DNA from 4 places in the Paenibacillus sp. FSL H8-0260 genome. Region 1 is predicted to be linked to each of the others. Evidence: riboswitches for the same ligand, from Rfam matches in the RefSeq annotation. Region 1 holds a riboswitch; each other region holds the start of a gene.
The links. Region 1 has a riboswitch for cobalamin ahead of MHI51_RS07055 (Ig-like domain-containing protein). Riboswitches for the same ligand answer to the same signal wherever they lie in the genome.

Region 1 (3,945 bases):
AATTTCCACCACCGCTAATAGCGATTATATCTTTTAGTAGACCTACCCCATTTTCCCCTCTTACTTGGACAGGAAAACGACGTTCTATTGTAGAACCATCACCGAGTTGCCCATTATCATTCTGCCCCCAGCTCCATACGGTCCCATCATCTTTTAATACCAAGTTAAAATTATCTCCTGAACTAATTGCTTTAATATTTGTCATTGGAGGAGCATTATTCGGTCTCATTAGTATTAAACGTGGAATATTACTACCTACGAGGGTTCCATTCCCTAGTTGACCGTGATTATTGCCCCCCCAAACATATACATTTCCATTTGAAGAAAGTGCAATAGAATGTGTCTCACCAACATCTGAAGCTATGATATTCGTAAGAGGAATCCCATTTACTCCTTCGATTTGTTCAGGAATTGTAATTAACTCTGAACTATCCCCTCCTACTTGCCCATATTGATTATCTCCCCATCCCCATAATGATCCGTTCGATTTAACAGCAAGAGTATGATAGAATCTACTGCTAATATTATTTACATTTGATAATCCATAAATGGAAGTTGGAAAGACAGTAAAATCAGTCTGATCTCTAGCAGGACCCAAACCCAAAAACCCCCAATAATTGAATCCAAAAGCCGTCACTGTACCGTCAGTTTTCAAAGCATATGTGCTATAAGTACCACCAGTGATGCCTTTATTCATCGCAACCACATCGGTGCCAGCTAACTGTATTGGTTTATTACTAGATGGAGTTATAAAGTCTCCCAACTGTCCCATATCATTACTTCCCCATAACCATAAATCTCCATTTGCACCTATAAAACCACTCTTATCTATACCAGCATATATTTCCCCACCAACTTGTGCACTTTGAGTTAAAAATGGAACTAATCCATTAGTACTTTCACTTAAAAAAATAGATTTCATTAAATGCTTACCATGAGTAGAATTAATCACACTAAAATCATCATATGTGGATTCAACTACCGTTAAATTTTGATATGTAGAGTTTATTACAGAGTCTTGTTGATGACTCTCGTCACTAACAACTTTAAATTTAAGTATGTAATTGTCTTTCAATTTTTCTCCATTTATATTTGAAAGGGAGTACGGAGGTATATACAAAATATATTCTTTGGCGTTTTCCAAAGCAATTTGCGGGGTTATTATTAATTGATGACCTTCGATCGATTTCGTTATATCTATCGACTTGTTACTATTAATATCCACTAAATTAATCAAATTAAAGAATTGACCTTCGCTAATACCCTGATCAAATTCCACATTCAACGGAGAATCTTCTGATAAATCAATTGTTTGTTCTTCTGGAATCAATTTTAATCCAACAAATGACTCTTCTGATTTATTTATACTATCAGCATTCACATAAGATATAAGGCTATAAGATGCAATTAAAAGAAATAAGGCAAGCAAAAGTGCATTATATTTCTTCATATTTTTTCTCTCCTATCAAATAAATTCGCTCTCACGAAAATGTACAACTGATAAAATCAATTGTACAGTATTATTTAACAACTGATTCTATTTTGCCGCGGTATAAATATAGGAGAATTATCGATGGTGATACAACATCAGTAACCACTAATAGTACATGTCAACAGCAGCACCTCTGAAGCTAACAACGAAACATTTTCCGTATTTATGAATCTTTGAAATCCATTAAGAATGAACATAATTGATTCAATATCACTCTAATAAAATAAACAGTAAAGCACCAAAAAAAAATTTGGACATGACAAAAAACACCTCCCCCATCCTCGTGGGATCTCTGAATTTATTTATGGCAGGTATTCTGACTTCGCAGTTTATTAGGAATTACACCATCAACTGTTTTTAAAGTTAACAATGTAATTCTTAAGTGCGTTCACAGTGGCGGGACCGCGTTGGAATTTCACCAACATTCCCCTTTTAAGTCACATGGAAAGTTCTATGTGATCACCATAAATATTTATTTGAATAATATACCATGAAAAGAAAAATGTTCATATCAATATTTCTAATGACTTTTTTAACATTATTTTCACATGAGATTTTGCATAATTCATATTTTGTTACAGCGTTATGATCAGTCCGCAGCGAAATATCAGTGTTGTGTGAGCTGAGCAATAAATGGGCAGACGGGCAGTTAAATTTCTGAATATGCTTTTTTTATGTTCATTTAGCCCAACTACTTGAATTAACAAAAAAAGCAACCCCCTTGTTGGCAAGTCGCTTTTAACAAAATCTATTGTGAATCTTTAGTTATTTCTAAGACCCTACCGCTTAGCCTTATAAAACTCATGATACAGCTTCATCAGTGCCCTTTTCTCTATCCGCGATACATAGCTGCGACTGATTCCAAGCTCCTTAGCAATCTCCCGCTGTGTCCGCTCTTCTCCACCTGTATCCAATCCAAACCGCCCAACGACAACTTCTTTTTCCCGGTCATCCAGAATATCAAGGTTACGATAAATCTTACTCTTTTCGATCTTCAGATCTACTTCTTTAATGACATCATCCGCTTCCGAACCGAGGATATCAATGAGTGTAATTTCATTACCTTCCTTGTCTGTCCCAATTGGGTCGTGCAGAGATACATCTTTACGAGTTTTCTTCAAGGATCTTAGGTGCATCAGGATTTCGTTCTCAATACAACGGGCAGCAAAAGTGGCTAGCTTTGTCCCTTTGTTCGGACGATAACTCTCAATAGCTTTAATCAGGCCGATGGTGCCGATGGAGATCAGATCCTCCATGTCTTCTCCGGTGTTATCGAATTTTTTCACTATATGGGCAACGAGCCGCAAATTATGCTCAATCAACAAATTGCGGGCTTTGGCATCTCCCTCAGCCATCATCCCTAAGTATCGGCTTTCCTCCTGCTCCGAGAGCGGTTGTGGAAATGCATTATTCCTTACGTATGATACCAGCAGCGTCAGTTCTTTGATCAGCAACGCAATCGTGCTTAAGAATCCAGGCAACTTGGCGACACCTCCCGCACTTGTACAATGAAACCGATCTGTTTGCCTTACGGGTTCATGGTCATCCTTATTGTATGTGGGCGTGCGCCTAGAAGTGCCTGTACGGGGGAAATTGTACAACCACAGAAATTTATTTTTCATACGAGAAATCAGTCATACTCTACTCAATTACTTGTCTTTTTAACACAATGTTGTTAGCGGTAATTCTCACTCTCTTTTGATAATAAATTCCGCTTCACTAGACGTAAGAACCTTTATGATGTCCTTATCAAAAGTAACCTTCAAAATAGACTCAGGTAATTGTTCTATAATACCGCCGCAAGAATCTCCCGACGGATCACCGTATACAGCCGAAGCCAGCCAGTGGATTCCAGGCTCAAGGAAAGTCGTCAGTGTAGGCAAAACAGTCCGGGGATGAAGCAGGTTTGTGTTGGCATTAGGCCAAATTAGCTCAGCCTTTTCGTAGCCGATCAAACCCTTGACTCCGCTTATTCCCCATGCTGTAGATACTGCCGCGGTTGTAAGGCCGATCTGCTGTTCCACCCCCGCTTCCTGACCAAGCGCGAAGCCGCCCTCTGCGGCGTCCAACGGTCGTCCGGTCTCGATCCGGTGTATCCGAATATGCCAGGGCAGCCCAGCAACGATCCAGGTCCGAACCTCCACATTAGTCCATGGCTTCCAGACAGAGTGCAGCACATTGTCCACAATTCTTGACTCCATATTCCGCCGTCTGACCCGATACAAGTTGTCCCCGCTCTCACTCAGAGCGAGCATGGAATCAAATGCACCCTGAGACAATCCCCATTCGGAGCGGGGTACACTGAACCCGAAGCCTGTTGAGTATACGAATTTCTCATACTTGGCAGACGTGTGGGTATGCTCATTCGTATATAGATGACCACTGTTGAAGGCAGCCACATGGCCGGAAGCAGGTTCGCGGACAATGACAAGATGCGCAGGCTTCTGGACTAT
Region 2 (3,945 bases), 3.4 Mb from region 1:
TCCGTCCAGCTTTTCTCCGAAAAACTCCACCATATCTGTACGCTCGAACTCACCGTGGACCAGAACATCCAAACCTAGCTTTTCTTGGAAGGTAATTGCATCCGCGATCTGCTCACGAACAAATCCATCATAACGCTCCTGATTCCAGACCCCTTTACGCCATTTCAATCTCGCCTGACGCACTTCTACTGTCTGCGGGAAGCTACCAATTGTAGTGGTTGGCAGAAGTGGAAGCTGCCATTTCTCTTGCTGCACCTTTAAGCGTTCAGCAAAAGGCAAACTGCGTTGGTCAGGCAAAGCTGCAAGTGCAAGCACTTGCTCCGCCACATCCTTACGGCCACGCTCAGGTAGTGCACGGAATGCTGCAATAGCTTCACGACTAGCGGCCAGCGCTGCTTTAGAAGCTTCTCCTTTATCTGCGAGGGCTGCTCCGAGCAGACTAAGCTCTGCAAGCTTCTCATCGGCAAACGCTAACGCATTCTTAACAGTCGCCTTCAGCTTCACCTCACCTTGAACGGTGACTGGGACATGCAGCAGACTGCAAGAAGGCTGAAGAATAAGACGATCAAGCGGCACATGAACGCTGAGCTTTTCTACCAGTTGCAGCTTAGCGTCTAAATCGGAACGCCAGATGTTCCGTCCATCAATAATTCCGGCACCCAGCCATTTGTCCTTCGGCCAACCAAGACGTTCGATAGAAGCCAGATTCGCTCCACCATCGTGCACAAAGTCAAGACCCAAGCCTTGAACAGGCAACTCTAGAAGTGCCTCCAACGGTTCAGCAGCTTCGAAATACGTCTGTAAAATAATATTCAAGCCCGGCACGGAGCCGGCAATTTCTGTGTATATCGAGTTAAGCAGTGTTAATTCTTCTTTACTTATGCCTGTAACAATCGCTGGCTCATCGATTTGTACCCAGCTTACCCCTTCTTGCTTCAGTTCCTGTAGCAGTTGAACATAGACTGGAACAAAACGTGCAGCAATCTTGGCGATATCTGCCGCTGCGTAACCTTTGGACAGCTTAAGGAAGGTATACAGACCTAAAAGTACCGGTTTACCTTCAATCCCTGCCTGCGATTTAGCAAAACGATAAGCCGCTAGAGGTTTATTTTCAGTCAGGCGTGGTGTTTGTGTGCCGATCTCTGGAACGATATAGTGATAGTTCGTATTGAACCATTTGGTCATCTCACAGGCAGTAGCTTCAGCATTACCACGGGCCATTGCAAAATAAAGATCAATCCCGATGTCGCCGCCATCATACGTGTACCGTGGAGGTACAATTCCAAACATAACAGCCGTATCCAACACATGGTCATAAAAAGTAAAATCATTCACCGGAATAAGCTCAATTCCTGCCTCTTGCTGGGTCTTCAAATGCTGCAGCTGAATTGCTGCCATTTCGGAGCGGAATTGCTCTTCATTTATTTTCCCCTGCCAGTAGGCTTCCAGTGTCTTTTTCCACTCGCGGTTCTTTCCGATTCTCGGATATCCAAGATTACTTACTTTTACTTTATTCGTCATCTCGATACACTCCCTCTTCCATCTCTTATTTCAAACTCCAAAGCTACTTGCTTTCCTATAAAAAAGAGCGCCCTTCCCTAAAAAAGTCAAAGGGAAAGACGCCCATGATATACCCATGGTTAACGTCTAACACCTCCCTATCTTCCGTAGGTGAAGCAGTGCTGTTGAAACAGGCAGGTCTCCTGGCTAGCGGCGTCAACATCTTGAGCAGTCTTCCCAGCAGTAGTAAATTGCCAGTGACCTCTGTTGCTCGAGATTCTTCCGTTACAGTGGCGGGACCGCATCGGCTTCGAACCGAATTTCCCTATTAAGCCTACCGAATTACTATTTTCCGGTCAGCACCTGTCTCCGATATCATTCATCATTTGAGTGTCTTAATCTGATGTCATCATACGTGAAAGCCCCAGCAATCTGCAATAGATTACTGGGGCTTCTGTTATATCGATTCCTTATAACGGACTTAGAAAAATACGAAATATACTACAGCAGCAAGAATTATACGGTATATAGCAAACGGTAAGAGCTTGATACGATTGATCAGTTTTAAGAAGAAACGCATCGATAACAGCGCAAATAGGAAGGCACTAATAAAGCCTGCAATAAAAAACGGCAACGCGTCCATGGTGAAATATTGCCAGTTTTTCATCAGTGACAACAGACTGGCACCTGCCATGATGGGTACTGCCATAATAAAAGTAAAATCAGCAGCGGCACGATGGCTCATCCCGAGGAGTACTCCACCAGAAATCGTCGAGCCCGAGCGTGAAAATCCAGGCCATAACGAAAAACACTGTACAAGACCTACACCAAGTGCCTGTTTGTATGTAATCTGATCTACACTCTCAGTTCTGATCTTCTTCGGCCCAAACAGATCGGCAATAATCATTAATACAGCCCCAATCACTAGACCAATTAACACTGTTGAGGTAGAGAATAAATGCTCATCAATATAATCATTAAACAGAACACCTAACACACCTGCAGGCACTAACCCTACCAGAACCTGAGTCAGCTTGAGGTGCCCGCCCTGCTCCAACTGCGGTAGCTCCTCTGTTACAGGATCCAACTGCTTACGGCTGAAACGCTTTAAGCCTAACAAATCAATGAACCGATTTCTAAAAATCACAACAACCGCTAATATTGAACCCAGTTGAATAACTACTTTGAAGGTATTTGCCGTATATTGTCCAAATAACTCCTGAGATTTCAGCCACATATCATCAACAATAATCATATGACCCGTGGAGGATACTGGAGCAAATTCGGTTAAACCTTCAACAAGCCCCAAAATAATGGCTTTAATAATCGTTAATAGCTCCATGTGTTTCCCTCCTTTTTAATAGTCATTTCTATTATCAGTCCACTACCCGCTTAGCCCTCAGTGTTCATTCTCCGGCTGCGTTTGCGGAAGTACAGAAACCCAAGAATAACTAATCCGCCAGCAATTAGTACATAGACTACATTGGAGTACACATCCATGTACATGGCAATGTCTTCCCAGGATTCGCCCAATGCCGCGCCAATAAGCACAAGCAGCAAATTCCATCCCAATGTGCCAATCGTTGTGAAGATCATAAATACTCCAAATTTCATGCCCGACATTCCCGCCGGAATCGAAATCAGACTGCGGACCAGCGGAACCATCCGACAAAACAATACAGTCCAATAGCCATATTTATCAAACCAGGCGTCAGCCTTGTGGATATCTTTTTTACTGACCCTAATTAGGCTACCCCAGCGTTCAACCAGTTTCTCTAACCGGCTCACATCCAATAATCGGCCAATATAATAGAGAATTACTGCACCCAGTAGTGATCCAGCCGTGGCAGCAATGATTACACCAGGAATCGTTAAGCTCGTCGTAGTGGTCATAAATCCTCCAAAGGGCAGGATCACTTCTGAAGGAATTGGTGGAAATATATTTTCAAAGGCCAGCATCAGAAAAATACCGAAGTAACCAAACTGCTCCATAAAATCTGTAATCCATGCTTGCATCTTGTTACCCCCATTTCTCATATCAAGTTCTTCTTCAGGTTGCGTAAATAGCGGCTGCGAATAAAAAAGAAGTATAGTCCTTGAGCAGCCAAATATCCGAGTAACACCGCGCCTGTCTCCGTTGCGATAGATAAGTAGAACAACCGTTGAAGCGCAATAAAGGCAAACACACTGTGTAAAATAGCTATTCCGACCGGCACAAAAAACAACAAAGACAGCTGAATCGTAACTATTCGATTGAGTTCTTTATCCGTAAGCCCCATCTTGGACAAAGTGGAATATTGATTGCGATCATGATCAAGATCGGTATATAACCGGAAGTAAAGAAAGCTGCCTGCCGCGATAAAAAAGACAGTACCCACCAGCAAGGAAGCAAAAAGCATTGTGTTATACAATGTTTTCTGAAGCTCAAACAGCGTGCCGCTGATC
Region 3 (3,945 bases), 670 kb from region 1:
GGTTGAAATGCTGCCCGTTATCCCAGAGCATGGAAGTCATTTTCTTTTCTTTCAAATAATAAGTCAGATACTCAAAGAATTTAAGCTTCTCGCCCTGTTCAATCACACCCGTGTCTTTATCGAACCCGAGTAAACCAAATTCACCGACGATGACAGGGATGCCTTTAGCTACAAATGTATTGTAAACGTTATCAAAAGTTTGAGTGATATCGTTTTTTGTATCTTTTTCAAACGTGGTGTAGCCGGCAATGTTCACACTAAAAGGCCAGAAGCCATAGAAGTGAACGGTCGCAATAATATTTGGATCGTTCAGAGCCGTAATCGTCTTATAGAGATGATCCATTCTTGTTTGCGTAGGTGAAGACTCTAATGAAGGTAATACAAGTGGGCGGAGGTCGTTTTTCCCACCGGATTTGCGCACGATTTGATAGAAAGAGTTATTAAGTTCAGTAAGCATTTGCTCCATTTTTGCTTCGTCTGTGCTTCCACCATCGGTGAATCGAGGTTCATTTATGCTCTCGAACATCAGCTTATCGGATTTGTCCTTGAAGCGATCGGCAATTTGAGTCCAGGCTGCATTATAACGTGCCAGCGTTTCATCGTGTTTTTCTTCCATATGGCTTACCCATAGCCAGGAATCATGATGGACATTAATCATGACATAAAGCTTGGCGTCCAGTGCCCAGCCGACAACTTCTTCCACGCGGTCGAGGTAGGCCTTTTCTAGGGTATAGTCTGGTGCCGCACCCATGTGAGTATCCCAGGTCACAGGAATCCGAATGCTTTTATAGCCTTGAGCGGCGATCTTTTTAATAAGATCTTGGGTCACACGTGGATTGCCCCAGGAGGTTTCATCCTCACCTGTAGCATCTAAAGTATTGCCAAGGTTCCATCCGGGCTGCATTTCGTCTACATAGGATTGGATATTACTCTTTGGCGCTGCCTTAGCTTGTTGCTCGTCCTTAGTTGCAGCTGCGGCCATGGATGAGAACAGAGAGAGCAGAAGAGCGGTGACAAGTGTCAATGATAAGAAGGATTTCTGGATTCGCGTAGTCATTGAATTCTCCTTTGTGAGATAAATTTAGGATGCTTGGACCTGGCTTTGACGCTGTACTTGGTGGTTAGATGAACACAAACACCTCCAGTTTTATTTTGTAAACGCTTTCTGAATATACCCTAACATAGAATACACTTAGCGAGTACCTTACTAATTTGTGGTAAATTCATATAAGAATTAGTGATTTAAATTAATTTACCCCACAGTTGGATAAAGAAATTATTTGAATAACCCTACTCGTAGAAATTGGTTATTAAATAGGATTATCTCTAGCTGCCCGTTATACAAAAAAGAAATATAACATGACAAAAACATATATATTAGATATGATGAAGCATGAAAATTTAAAATTAGGAATAGGTGCCAACTATGAATGTTGCGGAAGTACAATCATAGATTGGTTAAATGGAAAGCGGGTGTGAATCCCGCGCGGTCCCGCCGCTGTGAAAGAGGAGTCCTTGCAAAATGCCACTGGGAAACTGGGAAGGCAGCAAGGGTGATGATACTTGAGCCAGAATATCTGCCTTTTTCTGTTACACCATCAAACTCTACGATCGATAGAGAGGTGCTTGAATAGTGTTTGCCAGCTATTATTGTGGTTCACTATCTTAACCTCTTGACGTTTATGTTGAGTGGTTTTTTTGTGGTTATGAGAAAGTTTATTCTGTTTTTTATCATAGGTATGAAGGGAAGGGTTATGGAAAAATGAAGAAAAATAAGTTTTTAGCGTGGTTACTTATTGTAGCTGTATTTATTACGACATTCTCTACAAGTGTAATCCCGGCTCAAGCAGATGGAGCAAGCTCTACCCTTAAAGGGTATGTATCTGTATCCGTAGAGAAATTCACCTTAGGCCAAGGGTATATTAACGAACCTATTAAAGTTCCGATTTATGAAGGCGATAATGGCGCATCTTTAATAACACGTGCGCTAGGTGATGGGAATTATAGATATTTAGGAAATATAGATAGTGGTTTTTATTTATCAGAAGTTAAAGATAGTGGCAGAAGTGAAGTCAATATTCCACAATATATTTTAGATATGATTTCAGCCGATGGGAATACAGTCGGCACTAAAGCAGACCCAGATTGGTTAAGTCAGTTTGACTACACCTCCATGTCGGGTTGGATGTATGCAGTAAATAATGTGTTTCCTCCGTTTGGGATGACCGATTATAAGCCTCAAGACGGTGACATCATTCGAACTCAGTTCACCACTTATGGCTATGGTTCTGATCTTGGCGGCTGGGGGGAAATCCCAGTTCAACTTGCCAATAAGGATGCTTTAACTGCGGAAATCGCCGAGATTAATAGTGCCCCTAATAAAGAAACTATTTTGGACAGACCAGTAGTGCAATCGGCAGTTTATGAAGCCTATTCCGTGCTCGAAAACATGGCAAGCTCTCAAATAAGTGTAGATCATGCGCTTGTCGGTCTTAATAATGCATTAGACATTGAACCCCCTGTTATTACAGTAAGTGGCATACAAGATAAACAGGAAGTATCCAATAAAGAAATAAGCTTCAAAGTAGCTGTCACAGACAATGTATATTATGACATTACTCCAGAAGTGAAGCTGAATGGAGTTACTTTATCACCTGCAAATGGGGAGTACAAAGCTACTCTGAATTCAGGCAGTAATGCAATTACTGTAACGGCTCTTGACGGAGCTGGAAACAAAACAAATGTAACTTATCAGGTTACTTACAAACTGGAAACTACAGTTGCCGTCAAACAACAGTTAGATAAAAACCTTGCTTATATTTTAAATACTGTAAAGAATCCAACGTTTGGAACAGGCAGCGGAGAATGGTCGATCCTTTCTCTGGCACGGGCGAACTATACAGTACCTAACGGTTATTATGATCTCTATTACAATAATGTAGCTACGAAAATAGCATCAATCATTAAAGAGGATGGAAAACTCGACGCCAATAAAAGCACAGAGAATTCCAGAGCGATTCTAGGACTTACCTCTATCGGAAAAGATATCACAAATGTTGCGGGATATGATCTGAGAAAAGCACTCGCTGATTATCAATATATCCAAAAGCAAGGCAATAATGGTCCGATTTTTGCTCTGATCGCGTTAGATAGCCATAACTATGAGATCCCTGTAGTTGATGGAGTTACAGAACAGACCACAAGAGAAAAACTAGTTCAGTACATTTTAGATAAAGAGGTTAAAAAAGGTACAGCAGAAGCTGGTGGCTGGGCATTAGGCGTAACCAAAGCCGATGTCGATATGACTGCGATGGCGATGCAAGCTCTTGCACCTTATTATGCAACCCGTGATGATGTAAAAGCTGCCGTGGATCGGGCCATCCAATGGCTGTCCGATAACCAAAACAATCAAGGCGGATTTACAAGCTGGGGAAGCACTAGCAGCGAGAGTATCTCGCAGGTAATTGTAGCCTTAACTGGTGTAGGTGTAGATCCGCACACTGACGCTAGATTTGTTAAAAGTGGAAATTCGCTTATTGATGCATTACTTAGCTTTGCTGCACCTGAGGGTGGATTTAAGCATATCCTCACAGGCAAAGTAGACAATATGGCAACGGACCAAGGTACGTATGCACTTGTGTCCTATGATCGTCTGCTCAATCATAGCAACCGTCTCTTTGATATGAATGATGTGAAACTGGAACAACCAGAAGAACCGGGGCCTGGGCAACCAGAGGGTCCGAAAGAACTTCCGTTACCTTCTGGGGAGAACCCGAAAGTTGAAATCCCAAATGACGCTAATGATTATATCGTTCCGATCAGCGCTGGAGATAGCAACAAAGAAATCACAGTAGCTATTTCAGAAGAAAATCAATCAAAGGTTAGTGTCAATTTACCAAGTAATAGCGTCCTTCCTCAGATAGAGGCCATAAAAGGTAACGTATC
Region 4 (3,945 bases), 1.0 Mb from region 1:
GATGAAAATATTCAGTCTATTGCTTGTAGCATTGTCTTCCATTGGAGTAGTTGCCACATTCGGATTTTCAACATTCAGCTTCATCACAGGAATTATAGGAGGGCTTATTGCAGCATTTGCAATTTCAGGTTACTTGCAGTCTGTCAGAAGTGATTACCCCAATGAGAGCTATGTGAATAAGCAAGTTAAGTATCAATCGAACTATAATACTTGGTAACAAAAGCCCCACCTTAAACTGGTGGGGTTTTTCATATTCCCAAACACTTGTAAAATCACTTTGTAATATTAATGGTAGAAGAAACAAAAAAGCGCGACTCTCCAAATTTCAAGAATCCGCGCCACGTATGGTTTTTTGGGATGCTGGTGAAGGGAATTGAACCCCCGGCCTACGCATTACGAGTGCGTTGCTCTACCCCTGAGCTACACCAGCTTAACGCTGTTTTTCTGCCAAACAAAAAATATTATACAACTTTCAGCCAGAAACGCAAGCCTATTTCTCCCTGTTTTCCGCCCTCCTAAACTGCTAATCCACCTGTAGCTTACGCTCCACAGACTCTAACTTTCCACGGCTAGTAGAGGGTTTATCGCGGCGGTCGTCTATTTTAAGTGAGGTAGAGACACGTTCTGCACCTGCGGCAAAAGGAGACTCATGCAAAGCTTCTACCGCGGCAAAAATGCGTTGCAGAGGCCCTTCGATGATCGTACCCATAGACGTAAGTTCATAAGTAATCCCTTCTACTGTCTTCAGCACCCGCTGCATATCCGCAACATAGCTGCTAAGACTGGTACTGCCTGTTCCAATTGGAATAACTGTAACTTCAGCAATAGGCATGAGAATACCTCCTCGAAATTTTATAGTAGCTGTCTCCTTCCATTGTAACAATTCCACCGCTCTGTCACAAACTAAGCAAGATTATCCTCCCTTATCTCTTCTATTTCTTCTGATTACTTCAAAATATGACTTTGGGCTAAGAGTATTTTCTCATGAGCAAATTCTAGGGTCATCTGCACTATATTTATGGACTCTTTGTGGCATCTTTTCGGACAATTTATGAATCATTTCGCATCTCCCTGTGGATCAATTGTGGATTACTTATGGACAGCCTGTGGATCATTTGTGGAGTACTTTTAAAGAACCCGCTCCCCGCGCGGGTTTTCTAAAAAACTGTTTACAAACACAACATCTTGGGTTATTTTTATCTAACGACAACAAAATATAGTGGAGACAGGCGCTTTGATCCTTAACCGGATTTAGAGCTTAATAGGGAAGCGCGGTGAGAATCCGCTGCGGTCCCGCCACTGTAACCGGATGGCCTTCTTAAGCTTCTGGGAAGCTTGAGAATCCACATCTCCCGGCAGATGCCACTGAGGGTTAGGAACACCCTTGGGAAGGCGCCGAGAGATCCCACGGAAGCCAGGAGACCTACCTGTTTCGACGACACCAACTATTGATGCCTGCGAGGAACAGGGATGGTGTCCGCATGCGGTCATCTACGTAGAGACCTCTGCAAATATCCGTGTGGATATTTACATAACGCATCGGGCATTTTCTGCCATCCTCGGGTAGGGGATGCTTTTTTTATGTAATCTGAACAAATATACGACTGCTTATAGCAGTCCAACTTCTTATGGATATATGGATTTGATGATAGATGTTTTTCTTTTATACTGAGAGGAGAGCTGTACAATGACGTTGTTGGAGAGACAATTTAATGGAGTAGAAAATGCACGGGAAGTTCTTTTAGAAGAGCTCATTGATTTAGGCCGGGATATTATCGACAGTCGGGATATGGACCTATTGCGCGAGAATGCCAATTTGAATGGAGAGAGTTTCTCCGGTAAAATGAGCAAGTTCGGCAGTGAATATTCAAAATGGTACGCCCGCAATTTTACGATGCCGCCACAGCTAGTGCAGGCTATTGATGACAATGTCGTCTACGTGCATGATCTGGATCAATACGCGATTGGAACGACGAACTGTATTTTTATCCCGTTTGATAAACTTCTCCGTGAAGGTTTCAATACCGGCAACGGCAGCGTTCGTCCTCCGAACTCAATAATGACAGCTATGTCTCTGGTAGCGATTATTTTCCAATCCCAGCAAAATGCTCAATATGGTGGTGTATCCGCCAATAAACTCGACTATGATCTGGCACCTTATGTAACCAAATCCTTCGCCAAGCTGTTCCGCAAGGGTCTGGATTATTTTGAAGAAGGACAAGCTGATGAATCTTTGGGCGAGATTACGATGAGCCGGACCGATCTGGCGGAGTTATATCCAAGAGCGTTCCGTTTTGCACTAAAGGAAACCGAAATCGAAACTCTGCAAGCGGCTGAAAGTATGGTACATAATCTGAATACCATGTCCAGCCGATCCGGTGGACAAATACCGTTTACCAGCATCAACTACGGTACTTGTACTTCACCAGAAGGTCAGCTTGTGATCAGTTCTCTGCTAACCGCAACTATGAACGGACTTGGCAGCGGAGAAACACCAGTGTTCCCGATTCAAATCTTCAAATGCAAGCAAGGAATCAATCAACAGCAAGGCGATCCTAACTATGAACTGTTCCTAAAAGCAGCTGAATGTTCTGCGCGCAGACTATATCCAAACTTCGCTAATCTGGACGCTCCGCTCAACTTGCAGTATTATGATTCAAGTGATCCTGATACGGAGTTCGCTACAATGGGCTGCCGAACCCGAGTGCTCGGTGACCGTTTTGGGCGTAATCATTGCTCTGGGAAGGGCAACCTTTCCTTTAATACACTAAATCTGGTTCGGCTAGGTCTGGCACACGGCACAGTAACAGGCAGACGTACCGTCGCAGACGAAGCTGGCTTCTATGAAGATCTAAATCATTATATGGATATTGCGCTGGAAGGACTTCTCCATCGCTTCCACATCCAAACCGCACAAAAAGCTAAAGCTTCCGATTTCATGATGCGAGAAGGCGTCTGGGAAGGCGGCGAACATCTTGCACCCGATGACACTGTAGGCGATCTGCTGAAGCATGGCAGTCTGTCTCTTGGCTTCATCGGTATGGCGGAATGTATGAAAGCTATGTACGGCAAACACCATGGCGAGGATATGGAAGTTCATGCCAAGGCGCTGGCTATCGTGCGTCATATGCGGGACTATTGCGATCGGAAAAGTGAGGAACTGGATCTTAACATCACCCTGTTCGCAACTCCAGCAGAAGGTTTGTCCGGTAAATTCACCAAAGTTGACCGCAAGGTACTGGGTTCCATTCCGGGCGTAACCGACCGTGAATATTATACGAACTCTTTTCACATCCCTGTATACTTCGATCTGGGTGCTGCTCAGAAGATCAGCTTGGAAGCTCCTTTCCATGAATACTGCAATGCCGGGGCTATTTCTTATGTCGAATTAAACGGCAATGCCCGCAACAACCCATCGGCTTTTATCAAAATCATTAAATATGCGCTCGAACAACAGGTCAGTTATTTCAGCATTAACCATCCGATTGACCGCTGCTCCAGCTGTGGATACGAAGGCGTAATTGGGACAAACTGTCCTTCCTGCAACGCACATGAGAATGACGTGCACATCCGCCGTTTGCGCAGAGTTACAGGTTATTTAACCGGCGACTATCAGACCCGCTTTAATGCCGCCAAACAAGCTGAAGTTCGGGATCGCGTTAAGCATCTATGAATATTTGCGGTTACTATCCGGAGTCGATTAACGAGGGAGAGGGCATGCGGGCCGTCCTCTTTCTCAGCGGCTGCCGCCATCGTTGCCCGGGATGTTTTAATCCCGAGACATGGAACTTTAAATATGGAGAAGTCTTCACCTTAGAACGACAACATGAAATCATTGCAGAAATCGCCGCTAACCCTTTGCTGGATGGTCTGACACTGGCAGGCGGCGATCCTTTTTTCTCAGCAGAAGAGTTGCTGGGGTTCATTCATGAGCTTCGCACTGTA

Region 2: another riboswitch for cobalamin. It lies ahead of metE (5-methyltetrahydropteroyltriglutamate--homocysteine S-methyltransferase); the one in region 1 lies ahead of MHI51_RS07055 (Ig-like domain-containing protein).
Region 3: another riboswitch for cobalamin. It lies ahead of MHI51_RS04090 (S-layer homology domain-containing protein); the one in region 1 lies ahead of MHI51_RS07055 (Ig-like domain-containing protein).
Region 4: another riboswitch for cobalamin. It lies ahead of MHI51_RS02565 (anaerobic ribonucleoside triphosphate reductase); the one in region 1 lies ahead of MHI51_RS07055 (Ig-like domain-containing protein).

What each region holds. Positions count from the first base shown of each region.
Region 1 covers NZ_CP150298.1:1,618,274-1,622,218, reverse strand. The annotation lists gene MHI51_RS07055 (Ig-like domain-containing protein) at 1-1,450, opposite strand, end outside; cobalamin riboswitch at 1,781-1,974, opposite strand; gene sigK (RNA polymerase sporulation sigma factor SigK) at 2,272-2,973, opposite strand; gene MHI51_RS07045 (DUF2264 domain-containing protein) at 3,181-3,945, opposite strand, start outside.
Region 2 covers NZ_CP150298.1:4,998,659-5,002,603, forward strand. The annotation lists gene metE (5-methyltetrahydropteroyltriglutamate--homocysteine S-methyltransferase) at 1-1,521, opposite strand, end outside; cobalamin riboswitch at 1,676-1,882, opposite strand; gene MHI51_RS22325 (undecaprenyl-diphosphate phosphatase) at 1,982-2,842, opposite strand; gene MHI51_RS22330 (DedA family protein) at 2,893-3,516, opposite strand; gene MHI51_RS22335 (FtsX-like permease family protein) at 3,534-3,945, opposite strand, start outside.
Region 3 covers NZ_CP150298.1:943,350-947,294, forward strand. The annotation lists gene MHI51_RS04085 (cellulase family glycosylhydrolase) at 1-1,057, opposite strand, end outside; cobalamin riboswitch at 1,399-1,600, shown strand; gene MHI51_RS04090 (S-layer homology domain-containing protein) at 1,763-3,945, shown strand, end outside.
Region 4 covers NZ_CP150298.1:584,627-588,571, reverse strand. The annotation lists gene MHI51_RS02580 (hypothetical protein) at 2-217, shown strand; tRNA gene MHI51_RS02575 (tRNA-Thr) at 359-430, opposite strand; gene MHI51_RS02570 (MTH1187 family thiamine-binding protein) at 524-832, opposite strand; cobalamin riboswitch at 1,211-1,446, shown strand; gene MHI51_RS02565 (anaerobic ribonucleoside triphosphate reductase) at 1,688-3,673, shown strand; gene nrdG (anaerobic ribonucleoside-triphosphate reductase activating protein) at 3,670-3,945, shown strand, end outside.